4 regions of the Mesorhizobium sp. M0296 genome follow, and region 1 is predicted to be linked to each of the others. Evidence: predicted binding sites of a transcription regulator. Region 1 holds the regulator's gene; each other region holds the start of a gene.
The links. The regulator PhoB, encoded in region 1, activates phosphate uptake and scavenging genes when phosphate is short. The targets are predictions, from matches to a motif close to TGTCATNNANCTGTCAT.
Positions count from the first base shown of each region.

Region 2: the regulator PhoB is predicted to act here: its motif matches at 2,682-2,698, upstream of phnC (phosphonate ABC transporter ATP-binding protein).
Region 3: the regulator PhoB is predicted to act here: its motif matches at 2,474-2,490, upstream of NKI97_RS04665 (alkaline phosphatase D family protein).
Region 4: the regulator PhoB is predicted to act here: its motif matches at 1,201-1,217, upstream of NKI97_RS31415 (LTA synthase family protein).

Region 1 is NZ_JAMYRZ010000042.1:28,591-32,750, reverse strand. It holds gene xylF (D-xylose ABC transporter substrate-binding protein) at 1-139, opposite strand, end outside; gene NKI97_RS29180 (ROK family protein) at 426-1,670, shown strand; gene phoB (phosphate regulon transcriptional regulator PhoB) at 1,680-2,369, opposite strand; gene phoU (phosphate signaling complex protein PhoU) at 2,386-3,093, opposite strand; gene pstB (phosphate ABC transporter ATP-binding protein PstB) at 3,126-3,929, opposite strand; gene pstA (phosphate ABC transporter permease PstA) at 3,926-4,160, opposite strand, start outside.
Region 2 is NZ_JAMYRZ010000001.1:222,840-226,999, reverse strand. It holds gene phnK (phosphonate C-P lyase system protein PhnK) at 1-14, shown strand, start outside; gene phnL (phosphonate C-P lyase system protein PhnL) at 17-724, shown strand; gene NKI97_RS01135 (DapH/DapD/GlmU-related protein) at 721-1,338, shown strand; gene NKI97_RS01130 (DUF1868 domain-containing protein) at 1,891-2,601, shown strand; gene phnC (phosphonate ABC transporter ATP-binding protein) at 2,768-3,634, shown strand; gene phnD (phosphonate ABC transporter substrate-binding protein) at 3,725-4,160, shown strand, end outside.
Region 3 is NZ_JAMYRZ010000003.1:92,164-96,323, reverse strand. It holds gene typA (translational GTPase TypA) at 1-300, opposite strand, end outside; gene NKI97_RS04670 (hypothetical protein) at 499-780, shown strand; gene NKI97_RS04665 (alkaline phosphatase D family protein) at 827-2,401, opposite strand; gene NKI97_RS04660 (MFS transporter) at 2,682-3,965, opposite strand; gene NKI97_RS04655 (TetR/AcrR family transcriptional regulator) at 4,048-4,160, shown strand, end outside.
Region 4 is NZ_JAMYRZ010000052.1:13,792-17,951, reverse strand. It holds gene fabD (ACP S-malonyltransferase) at 33-1,010, opposite strand; gene NKI97_RS31415 (LTA synthase family protein) at 1,258-3,183, shown strand.

The DNA.
Region 1 (4,160 bases):
CGGCCTCGTCGGTCTTCCAGCGCTCTTCCTGGAAGTTCGACCAGGAAACGCCGATGACCTTGTCTTTAGCCTGCGCCACCGACGCCAGCGCCAGCGTCATGGCGACACCCGCCAGAATGGCGGTCGTGAATTTCTTCATCATATCCTCCCTGCGCCGCGTACGGCGTGACCAATTGGCTCAAAGACCAGCTTAGAAGCTCTAATTTTTTCGAGCCTCGAAAAAATACTGGCCCGATCTCCGGCTGCTGTCAACATCGATTCTGATGGATTTTGATGAGTCTGCGAGTTTTTTCGAGCGTCGGAATAAACGATGACAGCGCCACCTGCATCTGACACTATTTGCCTGCATCCGACACTATTTGTCGGACATTACCGACGGCTTCCGGTTCATGAGCGGCCGCGGCAACCGGGAGGAAAGCAAAACAATGTCGGTCGGAATCCGCCATGACGATTTGCGCCGGCGCAACCGGGCGATGGTGATCTCGGCGGTGCGCCGGGCCGGCCAGCCATCGCGTACTGAGATCGCAGCTACCACCGGCCTCAGTCATTCGACCATATCGGCGATCTCTTCCGACCTGATACGGGAAGGCATCCTCGCCGAGAGCAAGGCAAGTGAGCCCGTTTCGTTGAAACGCGGTCGTCCGCAGGTCGGCCTCGCCCTCAATCCGGAAGCGGCGGCGGTGCTGACCGTGGTGTTGTCGCTGAATTTCCTGTCGGCCGCCATTATCGACTATACGGGACAGGTGGTCGCCGAGGAACAGCGCCGGCTGGACACGCTGACCATGCCGCGCGACGAGCTGATCCGTGAATGCATGGCCATCGTCCGGCGCCGGCTGCAGGATCCAGACCTTGACGTCCGCAGTGTCGCCCGCATCGCCCTGGCGATTCAGGGCATTACCGACTCCCCTGCACGCGCCATGCTGTGGTCGCCGATCACGCCGCAGACCGACATCGCCTTTGCCGACATGCTGGAGGGCGAATTCGGCATCCCGGCAACGGTGGAGAACGACTGCAACATGATGGCGGTGGCTTTGCGCTGGCGCAATCCGGATCGCTATCGCGACGACTTCATCGCCATCCTGCTTTCGCATGGCATCGGCATGGGGCTGGTGCTGAAGGGCGAACTGTTCACCGGGACGCATTCCTCGGGCGGCGAATTTGGCCACATGATCCATCGTCCGGGCGGCGCGCTCTGCCGTTGCGGGCGGCGCGGCTGCATCGAGGCGTATGCCGGCAACTACGCCATCTGGCGCAACGCCAGGCAGATGAGCGAAGACAGCGAACCGGTCGCCGACGTCAGCGACGCCGACATGCGAGCACTGGCGGCCCGGGCGCGCGAGAAAGATGGGCCGGAACGCGAGGCCTACCGCAAGGCCGGCGAAGCGCTGGGTTTCGGTCTCGGCTCGCTGTTCGCGCTGATCGATCCGGCACCGGTCGCGATGGTCGGCGCCAGTGCCGCCGCCTTCGATCTGATCGAGCCGGCCTTGCGGAAGGCAATCGCCCAGACCGCCGGCGGCCAGCATTCAGGCTCGATCTCCTTCGATACAGAGCCGAACGAATTGCCGCTGATCCGCGAAGGCTGCGCGATGCGGGCGTTAAGCTTCGTCGACCAGGAGATTTTCGCGCCGGGCGCGCAAATGAGGCCCAGCGTCAGAAAGAACGTAGCATGACCAGGCGGGTCAATCTTCCCTGATCGCATAGCCGGCACCGCGGATGGTGCGGATGACATCCGGCATCCGGCCGTTGTTGACGGCTTTGCGCAGCCGCCCGACATGCACGTCGACGGTGCGTTCGTCGATGTAGATTGTCTCGCCCCAGACATTATCGAGTAACTGGCTGCGCGAGAAGACACGGCCCGGATGCCGCATCATGAACTCGAGCAGCCGGAATTCGGTCGGCCCGAGCCTGATTTCGCTCTTCTTGCGATAGACCCTGTGCGATTCGCGATCGAGCACGATGTCGCCGACCTTCAGCACGCTGGACAGCACTTCCGGCTTGGCGCGCCGTAGCAGCGCCTTGACCCTGGCCATGAATTCTGGTGTCGAAAACGGTTTGACCAGATAGTCGTCGGCGCCGGTCGAAAGACCGCGCACCCGGTCGCTCTCCTCGCCGCGCGCGGTCAGCATGATGATCGGCAGCCGCTCGGTTTCGGGGCGCACCCGCAACCGACGACAGAGCTCGATGCCGGAAACCGCTGGTATCATCCAGTCGAGCACCAAAAGGTCGGGCACATTCTCCTGCAAACGGATCTCGGCTTCGTCGCCGCGTGTCACCACCTCGACCTGGTAGCCTTCGGATTCGAGATTGTAGCGGAGCAGCACACCCAACGGCTCCTCGTCCTCCACCACCATTATGCGTGGTGCGATCATCGGCTGGGCACCCCCATCATGTCACCGGTGCGGACATTGTCGTTTCGTCCTGCTTCGGACGATTGACCGGCAATTGCTCGCCGGTCAGCACATAATACGCATTTTCGGCGATGTTGGTGACATGGTCGCCGATCCGCTCCAGATTCTTGGCGCAGAACAGCAGGTGCGTGCAAGCGGTGATGTTGCGCGGATCTTCCATCATGTAGGTCAAGAGCTCGCGGAACACGGACGTGTATTTGACGTCGATGCGCTCGTCGGCGGCACGCAGCTTGGCCAACGCGGCCGCATCGCCTGCAGCATATTCCTCGATGACACCCTGCACCTGGATGAGAACCAGTTGCGCCATCGCGTCGATGGAATGCGACAGGTCCCGCGGCGTGGCGCTGAGGCCGACCGCACTCACGCGCTTGGCGATATTCTTGGCAAGGTCGCCGATGCGTTCGAGGTCGCCCGCCATGCGGATCGCTCCGACCACATGGCGAAGATCGTGGGCCATCGGCTGGCGTTTGGCGATGAGGGTGATGGCGCGGTCGTCCAGTTCGCGTTGACGCGCATCCATGATGGCGTCGTCGGAAACGACGCGTTGCGCCAGCACGTTGTCGGAATTCAACAGGGCCTTGGTCGCCCCGCCGACCATCGAACCGGCGAGGTCGGCCATGTCGCGGATCAGCTTGCTGATCTGCTCGAGATCCTCGTCGAAAGAAGCGACTGTGTGTTCGCCCATGGTCCTGTCCTCATATGCATGATCGGAACGGCTCAGCCGAAGCGGCCAGTGATGTAGTCCTGCGTGCGCTTCTCGCGGGGCGACGTGAAGATCTTCTCGGTCCGGTCGAACTCGACCAGCTCACCCAGATACATGAAGGCGGTCTGGCGCGACACGCGCGCCGCCTGCTGCATGTTGTGGGTGACGATGACGATCGTGTAGTCGGCTTGCAACTCGTCGATCAGTTCCTCGATCTTGGCGGTCGACAACGGGTCGAGGGCCGAAGCCGGTTCGTCGAGCAGAATGACTTCCGGCTTCACCGCCACCGTGCGGGCGATACAGAGCCGCTGCTGCTGGCCGCCGGACAGGCTCAAGCCGCTGGCGTTGAGCTTGTCCTTGACCTCGCTCCACAGCGCGGCGCGCTTCAACGCCTGTTCGACGCGGCCGTCCATCTCGGACTTGCCGAGGTTCTCGTAGAGCCTGACGCCGAAGGCGATGTTCTCGTAGATCGACATCGGGAACGGCGTCGGCTTCTGGAACACCATGCCGATCTTGGTCCTGAGGAGGTTGAGATCCTGCGACCGGTCGAGAATGTTCTTGCCGTCGAGCAGCACCTGGCCCTCGGCCGTCTGTTTTGGGTAGAGCTCATAGATGCGGTTGAACACACGCAGCAGCGTCGATTTCCCGCAACCCGAAGGGCCGATGAAGGCCGTGACGCTGCGCTCGGGCAGCGACAGGCTGATGTCCTTCAGCGCCTTGCTCTGGCCGTAGTAGAAGTTGAGGTTCTTGACCTCGATCTTCGTCTTCTCGGCTACCGTTTCGGCCATCGTCATGTCTGGGGACAACATCTGTGTCATCTGTCCTCTCTGCGTCCGGTAAGGCTGCGGGCGAGGATGCTCAAGCCCAGAACCGTCAGGGTGATTATGAGTGCGCCGGTCCACGCCAGTTGCTGCCATTCCTCGTAAGGGCTGAGAGCGAACTGGAAGATGGTCACCGGCAGGCTGGCCATCGGCGCGTTGATATTGCTGCTCCAGAACTGGTTGTTGAGCGCGGTGAAGAGCAGCGGCGCCGTCTCGCCGGAAATGCGT
Region 2 (4,160 bases), on a different contig from region 1:
TACTTCAGGTGTAACCATGGCAACCCCGCTCGTCGTCTCCGATGTCGCCAAGAGCTTCACCATGCATCTGCGCGATGGCATCAAACTGCCTGTCGTCGCCGGCGTGTCGTTTTCGATCAGGAGCGGCGAATGTGCAGTGCTCGGCGGCCCGTCCGGCGCCGGCAAGAGCTCGATCCTGAAGATGCTCTACGGCAACTATGCGGTCGACGAAGGCCAGATCATCGTCCAGCACGAGGACGGGCTCATCGATCTCGCGACGGCCAGCCCTCGCACCGTGCTTGCCGTGCGCCGGCTCACGATCGGCTATGTCAGCCAGTTCCTGCGCACCGTACCGCGCGTCTCCGCCCTCGATGTCGTCGCCGAACCGCTGGTCGAGCGCGGCGAGGAGCGCGAGGTCGCGCACGGCAAGGCACGTGCCTTGCTGGCGCAGCTCAACCTGCCGGAGAAGCTCTGGGCGCTGCCGCCGGCGACGTTCTCCGGCGGTGAACAGCAGCGCGTCAACATCGCGCGCGGCTTCATCACCGAGCATCCGATCCTGCTGCTCGACGAGCCGACCGCTTCGCTCGATGCCAGGAACCGCGACGTGGTGATTGCGCTGATCGCGGCCAAGAAGGCGGCCGGCGTTGCCCTGCTTGGTATCTTCCACGACCACGACGTGCGCGAGGCGGTGGCCGACCGCGTCATCGACGTGACAGCTTTTGCCGCCGGGAAAATTGCCGCATGACAAGAAAGCTGTCGGAAACGCCGCTGGTCCACGAGACGGCGCAAGTCGAGAACTCGACGCTCGGCCGCTGGACCGAGATCGCCGAGCGCTGCCGGGTGTCGGAAAGCACGCTCGGCGACTATTCCTACATGATGCAGGACTGCGGCGTCTGGTGCGCAACGATCGGCAAATTCGCCAACATCGCCGCAAGCGTGCGCATCAACGCTACCAACCATCCGACCTGGCGGCCGACGCTGCACCATTTCACCTATCGCGCCTCGGATTATTGGGACGACGCCGAGCACGAGAGCGAATTCTTCGCCAAGCGCCGCGCCAAACGCGTCACCATCGGCCACGACACCTGGCTCGGCCACGGCTCGACCATCCTGCCCGGCGTCACCGTCGGCCATGGCGCGGCGGTCGGTGCCGGCGCGGTGGTGTCGAAGGACGTCGCGCCCTACACCGTCGTCGCCGGCGTACCGGCCAAGCCGATCCGCGAACGCTTCGACCGCCGCACCGCGGAGCGCTACCAGGCGCTCGGCTGGTGGGACTGGGACCATGCAAGGCTGCGCGCCGCGCTCGACGATTTCCGCGAGCTGGAGGCCAATCAGTTTTTGGAGAAGCATGGGGGTTGACGCCCTGAATAAGTCAGCCGCTCAGGCAAATGTCCAAAATAATAGAAAGAAATCCTAACGTAATAAGAATAGCAACACCAGTCTAATTTAACCTGATAAGTTCTATAAATTTTTTGTCATAACCAATATCTATAAGCGATTTGGTTTTTTCCTCAACTTTATTTGCAAAATTTATCGTAACTAGAACGATTAAAAAAATGAGAATCATTAGAATAATGGCCGCGTCACGCCCATTTCCATAATTGTACAAGTATCCAGATATTGGATGGTTCAAGCTACCAACCCGATATAATGGACGTCAAAACCAGGGCCACTGTGAAACTCATCGCAGCGACTACCCCTGCAGCATACAGTCGCAACCACTGGCGCCAACGTAGCAATTAGGAAGCCTCTCTTTGATACGAGTTTGAATCTTTATTTCAATCTTGATGATGTGGAAACCCCGGCAGCATCACTTGGCGAATCATGCCTTTGATATTCTACTTCTTGGCACGGTTTTCATGTCCCTGACACATCGTCGGGGCAGGACGCGGCCTTCCTTTGGAGATCGCAATGCCTGTTTCAGTCAGACCTTCGCTCGCCGGATTCTTTGCCGGCTCGAACCCGACCCCTCCGGTGCATCTCGGCAGGCGCTACGACACCTCTGGTAATTTTCTCAACGAGCCCGGCAACACGGTCGTCTGCCATCTCGTCAACGGCTCGGCTTCGGAAGCGGTGATCATCGACGTGCGTGAGCGCATGCGCGCCATGCCTGATGCCGACGGGCTGGCCTTCACGCCCGTCTCCAGCCTGCACATGACGCTGTTCCAGGGCATCATCGAATACCGCCGCCGGCTTCCCTATTGGCCGGAGGATGTGCCGCTCGACACCAGCATCGACGACATGACCCGCCTCTATCAGGAACGCCTGAACGGCTTCGAAGGCTACGGCGCCTTCAAGATCAAGGTCGTCGATGTCGTGCCGACGGGCTTGACCGTTGCCGGCGCAACCGATGAGGACGTGCATATCCTGCGCGCATGGCGCGATGCCTTGTCGGCGCCTTTCGGATACCGGCATCCCGACCACGACACTTACGTCTTCCACATCACGTTCGCCTACCAGATCCGGCGTCTGGCGGACGAAGGGGCGTCCGAGTGGCAAGATCTGTTCGACGATTGCCTCTCGCTGTTTGCCCGCCAGGCTCCGGTGATCGAGCTGCGGCCACCTGCCTTTTGCCGCTTCAGGGACATGGAGCATTTCGAGGAGTTGCTGATCCTCGGCTGATCCCATCCAAGCCGCCCGGACGGCAGCGGTTTGGGTCAACTCGCCTTCGCGCCAAACGCGCCTGTGGGCAGTAACAAAACTGACATCAATCCGACACCGCAGGTTCATGCCGTTGCGCTAGCGAGGGTTAACAGACCTTCAACCGCGACTGGACTGGAACTTACCCATGTCAGCAACGCCAGAAATGTCAGCAACGCTCGAAATTCGCGGCGTCACCCGCCGGTTCGGCAAGAACACCGCTGTCAGCAATGTCGACATCTCGATTCCGCACGGTCAGATGGTCGGCATCATCGGTCGCTCCGGCGCCGGCAAATCGACGCTTCTGCGCATGATCAACCGCCTCATCGATCCGAGCCAAGGATCGATTTTTTTTGACGGCGCCGAAATTTCCCGGCTGCGCGGCTCGCCGCTCCGACGCTGGCAGCGCGACTGCGCCATGATCTTCCAGCAGTTCAACCTGGTGCCGCGCCTCGATGTGCTGACCAATGTGCTGCTCGGCCGGCTCAATCACCGTTCGACCGTGTCCAACCTATTTGGCATGTTCTCCCGCGGTGAATGCGCCGAGGCGGTTGCAGCCCTCGAGCGCCTCGACATCGCCCGCACCGCCCTGCAGCCGGCCGGCACGCTTTCCGGCGGCCAGCAGCAGCGCGTTGCGATTGCGCGCGCCATGATGCAGCAGCCGAAGGTGTTGCTGGCGGATGAGCCGATTGCCTCGCTCGATCCGCTCAACGCCAAGGTGGTGATGGATTCGCTGCAGGACATCAATTTGCGCGAGGGCATCACCGTCATCACAAATCTGCATACGCTGGATACGGCCCGCACCTACTGCAACCGCATCATCGGCATGGCCGCCGGCAAGGTCGTCTTCGACGGCCCGCCTGAAGCCCTCAACCGCGAGGCCGTGCGCATGGTCTACGGCGCCGACAGCAATGGCGGCGAAATCTCCGAGGCCATCACCTCCACCAGTGTCGCCATCAAACAGAAAATCGCTGCATCCGCCGGACCGCTCGAGCCCGCATTCCCGGGATATTGAGAACGGCCTGATCGCCCGCCCGCGTCAAAGGCACCTGTCAAAAAATTCGAACGCTACCGGCGCGAGGCCGGGACCAACAGGAGAGAGATAATGTTCAGGAAGATGGTTTTTGGCGCCGTTTCATTGCTCGCCATCGCGGCAAGCGCCGCTCACGCCCAGGATATCAAGGAATTCCGCATCGGCATCCTTGGCGGTGAAAACGAAGCGGACCGGCTGCGCAACTTTCAGTGCCTCGCCGATCACCTGAAGTCCGAATTCGGCTTCGAGAAGGTCTCGCTGTTCCCGGCCGCCGACTATGACGGCGTTATCCAGGGCCTGCTCGGCGGCACGCTCGATTTCGCAGAGCTTGGCGCGTCGGGCTATGCCAGCGTCTACCTCAAGGATCCGAACGCCGTGACCCCGATCCTCACCACCCAGCAGACCGACGGCGCGACCGGCTATTATTCGATCGGCCTTGCGCTGAAGTCGTCCGGCATCACCGACATCAAGTCGGCCAAGGGCAAGAAGCTCGGCTATGCCGACCCGG
Region 3 (4,160 bases), on a different contig from region 1:
GGCGGCGTCGACCAGCACGATGGCCGAATCCACCATCGACAGAATGCGCTCGACCTCGCCGCCGAAGTCGGCGTGGCCGGGCGTGTCGACGATGTTGATGCGGGTGTCCTTCCAGTCGACCGAGGTCGCCTTGGCCAGGATGGTGATGCCGCGTTCCTTTTCGAGGTCGTTCGAATCCATGGCGCGCTCGGCGACGCGCTGGTTGTCGCGGAACGAGCCGGACTGTTTCAGAAGCTGGTCGACGAGGGTGGTTTTTCCATGGTCGACGTGCGCGATGATCGCGATATTGCGGATTTTCATGTTTCGGTCTCGGGAGCGTTGCAGGCAGCAGGCCAAAAGGCGCTGCCTCTTTCGGTTGGGCGGCTCATACAGGGTTTTTCGCAATTGCGAAAGAGGAGGCGAGCCACCAAATAAAGTCACCAAATCTTAAATGTCTTGGTGTGAAGTGGAATTATTAACCAAGGCGGAACCTTTCATGGTCCGGACAGTTCGAATTTCATGATCGAGATAGGCATCAAACTCCGGCCGATTTTGGCATGTACCGCGCTCGCCGTCCTCCTCGCGGCCGGCGCGGCGCAGTCGGCGGCGTCGTTCAAGGAGACGCGGTCTGCTTTGCCGTCCGACAAGCCGTCGGCGGAGCAGCTTTTTGCCGATGCTCCCGATGGCGTCGATCCGGTGGTGACCGGGCCGGTCAGCGCCGCCTTCAAGCAGCGGCAGCAAAATGCCGGATGCGACAGCGCCGTCTGGCCCAACATTCCCGTCGTCTGCTATCCCGATTGATATACGTCCTACCCTCGGGCTGGCCCGAGGGTAGTGACGCCGTCGCTCACGCCGACCGCACCGGATCGAGCGTGACCTTGTAGAGTTCGCTGTCGTCGCGATCCATCAGCCGCACCGTCAACTGCTCGGTGGCGCCATCGATTTCGACGAGCCCGAAGAACTGCAGGCCGGCCGAAGGCGGCAGGTTTTGACCCTGTTCGGCAGTTGGTGCCTTTATGAACTTCAGCTCCGGGCCGAATGTCATATCGAAACCATTAGGCCCGAACGTGCCGGAATGGATCGGACCCGAAACGAATTCCCAAAACGGATTGAAGTCCTGGAACTGCGCCTTGTCCGGATTGTAGTAATGCGCGGCTGTGTAATGCACGTCTGCGGTCAGCCAGACAGTGTTGCTGATACCCGCATTCTTTATGTAGCGAAGAAGGTCGGCAATTTCCAGCTCACGCCCTTTGGCCGGGCCATTGTCGCCATTGCTGACCGCCTCGGCCCCTACCTTCTTGGTGCCGTCGTTCCAGACGACGAGGCCGAGCGGCATGTCGGCGGCGATGATTTTCCAGGTTGCGTTGGAATTCGCCAGTTCACGCTTCAGCCACTTGATCTGCTGTTCACCGAGGATGCGCGATTGCGGCGTCATCGTCTCCTGCATATCCGAACCGTTGGGGCCGCGGTAGGAACGCATGTCGAGGAAGAACACGTCGAGCAGCGGACCATAGGCGATCTTGCGGTAGACGCGGCCGGGCTCCGACGGCTCGTAACGGATCGTCGTCATTTCGTGGAAGGCGCGCGCCGCACGTGCCGCCAGCACATGGATGGATTTTTCAGTGTAGCGATCGTCGGCGCTCAGGTCCTTCGAGTCCGACCAGTTGTTCAGCACCTCGTGGTCATCCCACTGATAGAAGGTCGGACAGATGGCGCTGAGCGCCAGCACATGCCTGTCCATCATGTTGTATTTCCACTGCGCCCGGTATTCGTCCAACGTCTCGGCAACCCTGCGCTTCTCGTCGATCAGCACTTTGTTTTTCCACTTGCCGCCGTTGGGCAGGTCGACCTCGTCCTTCATCGCACCATCGGCATAGATCGTATCGCCCGAATGCAGGAAGAAGTCGGGCGTGTGCTTGGCAATGGTGGCGTAGGTCTTCATGCCGGTCTCGTCGATGCCCCAGCCTTGGCCGGCGGTGTCGCCCGACCAGGCAAAGCGAATGTCGCGCTTCGAGGCAGGTGCCGTGCGGAAGCGGCCGACGACCGGCTCGGAAACGGCGTTGATGTCGGCAAGATCGGCCGCGACCATGCGGTAGAAGATGTCCTGGTCGGAGGCGAGATCGGTAAGCAGCCGCTTCACCGTATAATCGCTGGCCGGCGAGGTATCGAGCGGCGCCAGGCGGACGGCATTGGTGAAGCTTTCGGTCGACGACACCTCGAACATGACGCGCGACGGCCGGTCGGTGCGTGTCCAGACCATGCCGCTGGTGGCATCGACGTCGCCGGATTGGATGCCATGGGTGAACGCCGGGCGCTGATTGGCGCGCGAGTAATAGGGAAGGGCGAGGCCCGAGGCGCCGACCAGGCCAACGGCGCTGGCCGACGTGACGAAAGCGCGCCGCGTCATCGAAATCTTGTTCATGGCTGTCTCCTGGATGGCATTGAACGTCGCCGCCAAGCTCCAGCTTCAATGTTTCAGGCACATTTCGAAACGATGAAGGTTTGATAACAGTGAACAGGCTGGCGAATCTCCCTCGTTGAGGGGGAGATGTCGCCGAAGGCGACAGAAGGGGGTCGTCTCGCGCGGAGCGCCGGCCTCCTGCATCGGCGATAAGGGGCCGAGCCCAGTCGGACCGACCCCCTCTGGCCGCTTCGCGGCCATCTCCCCCTCAAGGGGGGAGATTAGCACGGCCGATTGCGCCCTATGCCGCCTGCGGTTCCGGATCAAACGCCGGGCGGGTGGTATTGATCAGCAGCGAGATGCAGGCGGCGGCTATTGCCGTCATACCGGCGATCAGGAAGGCAAGCTCGTAATTGCCTTGCAGCTCGCGCATGGTGCCGCCGAAGAAGGCCGCTGTCGCGGCGCCAACCTGATGGCCGGCGACGATCCAGCCGAAGACGATCGGTCCGCTGCGGTCGCCGAACGCCTCGTTGGAAAGCCTGAGCGTCGGCGGCACCGTGGCGATCCAGTCCAGTCCGTAAAACACGGCGAAGATGATCAGGCTGGTTGCCGAAAAGCCGGAATAGGGCAGATAGATCAGCGACAGGCCGCGAATACAGTAATAGACGCCGAGCAGCTTGCGCGGGTCGAAACGGTCGGTGAGCCAGCCCGACAGCGTCGTGCCGATAAGATCGAAGATGCCCATCATCGACAGCAGGCCGGCGGCTTGCACTTCGCCTATGCCCATGTCGCCGCAAAAGGCGATCAGGTGCGTGCCGACCAACCCGTTGGTGGTGAAGCCGCAGACGAAGAAAGTGGCGAACAGATACCAGAAGACGCGCGTGCCGGCGGCGCGGCGCAGCGTGCTCATCGTATGCGCGAGGAAATTGCCTTGCGCGGCAGGTGGTGACGGCGGCACGTCGTCGAGCTCGGCGCCATAGCGCACCATGCCGATGGAGGCCGGCCGCTCCGGCACCAGCAGCCAGACCAGCGGCAGCAGGCAGGCGGTGGCAACCGAGACCGCGATGACAACCGGCCTCCAGCCGCCCGACTGGGCGAGCGAGGCGAGCAGCGGCAGGAAGACCAGCAGCCCGGTGGCACTGGACGCCGACATCAGTCCCATCACCAAGCCGCGATTGGTCTTGAACCAGCGGTTGACGATGGTCGCGCCGAGCACGGTGGCGACGGCGCCCGAGCTGACGCCGGAAAACACGCCCCAGGTGAGGAGCAGATGCCACGGTTTGGTCATCAACAGGCTGAGCGCGGTCGATCCCGACATCAACAGCAGCGCGGCAAGCAAGGTGCGGCGCAGCCCGATCCGCTCCATCAACGCCGCGGCAAACGGCCCGGTCAGGCCATAGAGGAAGATGCCGGTGGCCGCCGCCAGCGACACCACGTCGCGCCGCCAGCCGAAACTGTTCTCCAGCGGCAGCATCATGACTGCCGGCGCCGAACGCAGGCCCGCTGCGATCAGCAGGCAGAGGAAGATGACGGCGACCACGACGAAAGCGTAGCGCTGGCCAAACGGGCGGGATTGAGTTATCATGTTACTGACCGGTACGTTGCAGGAGCGCGAAACATACGTACCGACCGGTAACATTGTCAACCAGCTAATCGGCAGACCAGGCATGAAAAGCATTGAACCAACGATCAAGGCCAATGACGCACCGCCGCCTCGCGCCGCCGAACGGATTCTCCAGGTGGCGCGCGATCTGTTCTACCGGCAAGGCATCAGGGCGAT
Region 4 (4,160 bases), on a different contig from region 1:
ATGTATTCATGTAGCGGCAAGCACTGATGAATTCAAGCTGCGTGGTCACCCAAGGCGGCAAGTGCCGTCTCGACCTCCGCCGCCGATCCGATGCTGCTGGTGGCAATGTCGCGGTTGATGCGGCGGGCCAGCCCCGACAGCACCTTGCCGGCGCCCACTTCGTAAAGCGTCACAACGCCGTTGCTGCCGAACCACTCCACCGTTTCGCGCCAGCGCACGCGCCCGATCACCTGTTCGACGAGTCGGCGGGCGATCTCGTCGGGATCGCTCGTCGGGGTCACCGTAACATTGGAGACCAGCGGCACGACCGGCGCACTCTTCGTCACGGCGGCCAGCGCCTCCCGCATGATCTCGGCCGCAGGCTTCATCAATGCCGAATGGAAGGGCGCCGAGACCTGCAGCATCAGCGCCCGCTTGGCGCCCTTCTCCGTGCATAGCCTCGCCGCCAGTTCGACCGCTGGCCTGGCGCCGGAGATCACCAGCTGGCCGCCGCCATTGTCATTGGCGATCTGGCAAACCAAGGCTTGTGCGGGATCTTTGGCGGCGCCCTGGGCGGCCTCTGCGCAAGCGGCTTCGACGTCGGCCTGTTCCAGCCCGATGATCGCCGCCATGGCGCCCTCGCCGGCCGGCACAGCCGCCTGCATGGCATTGCCGCGGATGCGCAACAGCCGGGCGGCGTCGGCGACCGAAACGAAACCTGCGGCCGCAAGTGCCGAATATTCGCCGAGCGAGTGGCCGGCGACATAGGTGACCTTGCCGTTCAGGGAGAAGCCGCGCGCCTCCAGCGCCCGGATTGCGGCAAGCGACACCGCCATCAGCGCCGGCTGGGCGTTGGCGGTCAGCGTCAGCGTCTCTTCCGGGCCTTCCCAGATCAGCTTCGATAGGTTTTCGCCGAGCGCGTCGTCAACTTCCTCGAAGATCCGCCGCGATTCCACAAAGGTATCGGCGAGGTCCTTGCCCATGCCGACAGCCTGGCTGCCCTGCCCCGGAAAGGTGAATGCGATGGCCATCGGCGGCTCCCAGCTGCTGGTTCACGTTGCCTGTGACGCAAGGCGTGCGGCCAAGTCAAGTCCAACCTTGATCGCGTAATATCGGCCGAGTGCCTGTTTCGGCAGACTTTTTGGCGATCACTCATGATGAAAACCGCTCACGATTTGTTTGCTGGCTCTTCTTATTTCCGCCACAGGCGCTAGGCTTTGCGTGACAGTTCGATGACAATCGAGTGACGCTTTTGTTGCGGGCCGGGGAACTATTGAAGTGGCAAAGACCAAGCAGAGCGCAGCCGAGGCGGCGCCCCAGTTTCTTGAAGGCGATCCGTCGACCGGCTATCTGCCGGCGCGCAAATGGCCTGTCATCCGCTATGGCCTTATCAGCTTGCTGGCTGCGGCCATCCTTGTGTTTGCCATCGAACTGATCGTGCGCGGCAACTTTGCCGGCACCATTGATTTCTTTCTGCAGCCTTTCAAACCCGGCTGGACCACGATCATCATTTTTGCGCTGATCCTCATCGGCCTCGACGCCGTGCTCGGCCGCAGTCATCAGAGCCTGATGATCGTCGCGCCGCTGACATTGTCGCTGGCGTTCGTCGGCCACCAGAAGTCGCTGTATCTCGGCGATCCGCTCTATCCGACCGATTTCCTTTATTCCCGGCAGATCGTGGCACTGATGCCGCTTCTGGTACGCGATCGCCCGGGAACCGCCATTGCCCTGGCGATCGGCATCGTCGGCGGGCTGTCGCTGCTCGTCTATGGCTGGCGGCTATGGCGCCGCCGCGTTCCGGCGCTCAGCCACAAGGGCCGCCTTGCCCGGCTGACGCTGACAGTACCGCTGATCGCCTTCTTCGTTTCCATCATGGACTATGCCACTTTCTCGTGGACGCGCGACCGGCTGCAGATCATCCCGATCATGTGGGACCAGAAGGAAAACTATGCCTCAAACGGTTTTGCGCTCGCCTTCGCGCTTAACGTTCCGATGGCGCATGTCTCGGCGCCGCCCGGCTATTCCGACAAGGCGATCGAAGCGATCGGCAAACCGCAGGTGACCGCCTCGGTACCTGCCGAGAAGCCCGACATCATCGTCGTCATGAGCGAATCCTTCTGGGATCCGACCAAGCTGCCTGGCGTCACCATCACACCCGACCCGATCCCCAATGTGCGGGCACTGCGCACGGGTTACATGTTCTCGCCCGAGTTCGGCGGCATGACGGCCAACATCGAGTTCGAGGCCCTGACCGGCTTTTCCAACGCCTTCCTGCCGGCGGGCAGCATTCCCTACCAGCAATATGTGCGGACACCGACTCCCTCGCTGGCGACCTTCCTGAAAAGTCAGGGCTACCGGGCGCGCGCCATCCATCCCGGCACCAATTGGTTCTGGAACCGGGGGGCCGTCTATGCCGATTTCGGCTTCAACGACTTCAAGTCCGAGGAGACGTTGCCGCCCATGCAGAAGCGCGGACCGCTCGCGTCGGACGCTGCGATGACCGACGAGATCATCCACGAAGCCGATACCAGCGCCGAGCCGGTGTTCTTTTTCGCCGTCAGCCTGCAGAACCACGGGCCGTATGAGCCGTATCGCTATAACAATCCGACCCACAAGGTGCAGGCGCCGATCAGCCAATGGGCCCGTGAATCGCTGTTGAGCTATGCCGAAGGCTCTTCCGACGCGGACCGCGGCCTCGAGCGGCTGATCGAATGGGCGAAGAAACGCGAGCGGCCGACCGTCATCGCGTTCTTCGGCGACCATCTGCCGCCGCTTGGGCCGGTCTACGTCGAGACCGGCTTCCTGAAGGACAATGTTGCGCCGCGCAAGGAGGCGGCCGACCAGATGCTGCTGCACCACCAGACGCCGCTGATCGTCTGGTCGAATCGCAGCGGCCCGGCCGAGGATCTAGGCGCCGTCAGCCCGTCCTTCCTGCCCTACCATATCCTGAAGACAGCCGGCATCAGCCATCCCTATTACACCGGCTTCCTCGGACAGTTGCGAGAGCGCTACCGCGTTATCGACCGCAATTTGCTTTTGGCACCGGGGGGCGACGCCACCCCCGATTGGTCGCGTCAGAAAGAGATCGATCCGGCAATCCGCGACTTCCGTCTGCTGCAATACGACATGATGTTCGGCAAGCGCCATGCCGCGCCCGATTTCTTCCCCGAAACCACAGGCAAAGTGGCTGCACACACGAGTTGAGCAGCGGCGGCGGGAGAGCGGCCGACGTCGTTCAGTTCGTCAAGTGCAGTTGCGAAATCGAGCTTCCGATTTTCAGGAAGACGCTTTCGAGCTGACTGACGTCGTTGGTCGGGTAATAATCCGACGGCGACGATGCGCAGGCCTCGTAGAGCTTGCGGTTGGCTGCGGTGTCGGCCTGCAGCAGCACTGTGAATATCTGCACGTCCTGCTTCTTCAATGTGTTGCATACATTGGTTGCATACATTGGTTGTCCAATCGTCGACATTGCGCGCAGCCGCGGTCTGGTCGCTGGATCCAAACCGACCCGAGGCCAGGAATCCGTAGGAGCCATAGTCCGACTTCTGTGGCGTATCCTTCGCGCCATAGACAACATTCTCGCCGTCGGTGAGCAGCAGCACCGTTTTGGTCGTGCCTGACGACCTGAACGGCGCGCCGTCGCTGTAAGGCGCTTCCGGCGAGAGCACCCGCATCCCCCATGACAAGCCTTCCGAAACATTGGTCCCCGAGCCGTTCCATTCGATCATCTCACCGACGGCCTTCCGCAATTTGTCGAAATCATCGGTCAGCGGCACTATCGGCGTCGGACAGGCCCGGTTTGGGCCGATAGTCAGTGGGCCTCTCTTGTCGTTGATCAGCTTCATCGTCGAAACACTGTACTTCGCCATGTCGCTGGTGAGGCCGGGAAGCATGGTGACAACGGTATCGTCGAGATAGGAATTGTTGTAGCCGGTCGCTGAATTGCCGTAGGAGCTGGTTGGATTTTTAGCGTTACCTGGATCGTCCGGCGCGAAATAGGGTACGAACAGGGTGTCCGGTTTGTTTTGGTCGGGCGAAATGTCGGAAACATTGTTGGTTCCGGGCCGCGCTTCGACGCAGCCTCTCCATTCGACGCCCAATTGCTTGAACAGGTCCATATGGTTGACGCGCTTGCCGCCGACCAAGGGGAAATTGGCGCCATTGTTCGGCGATTTGCCGGC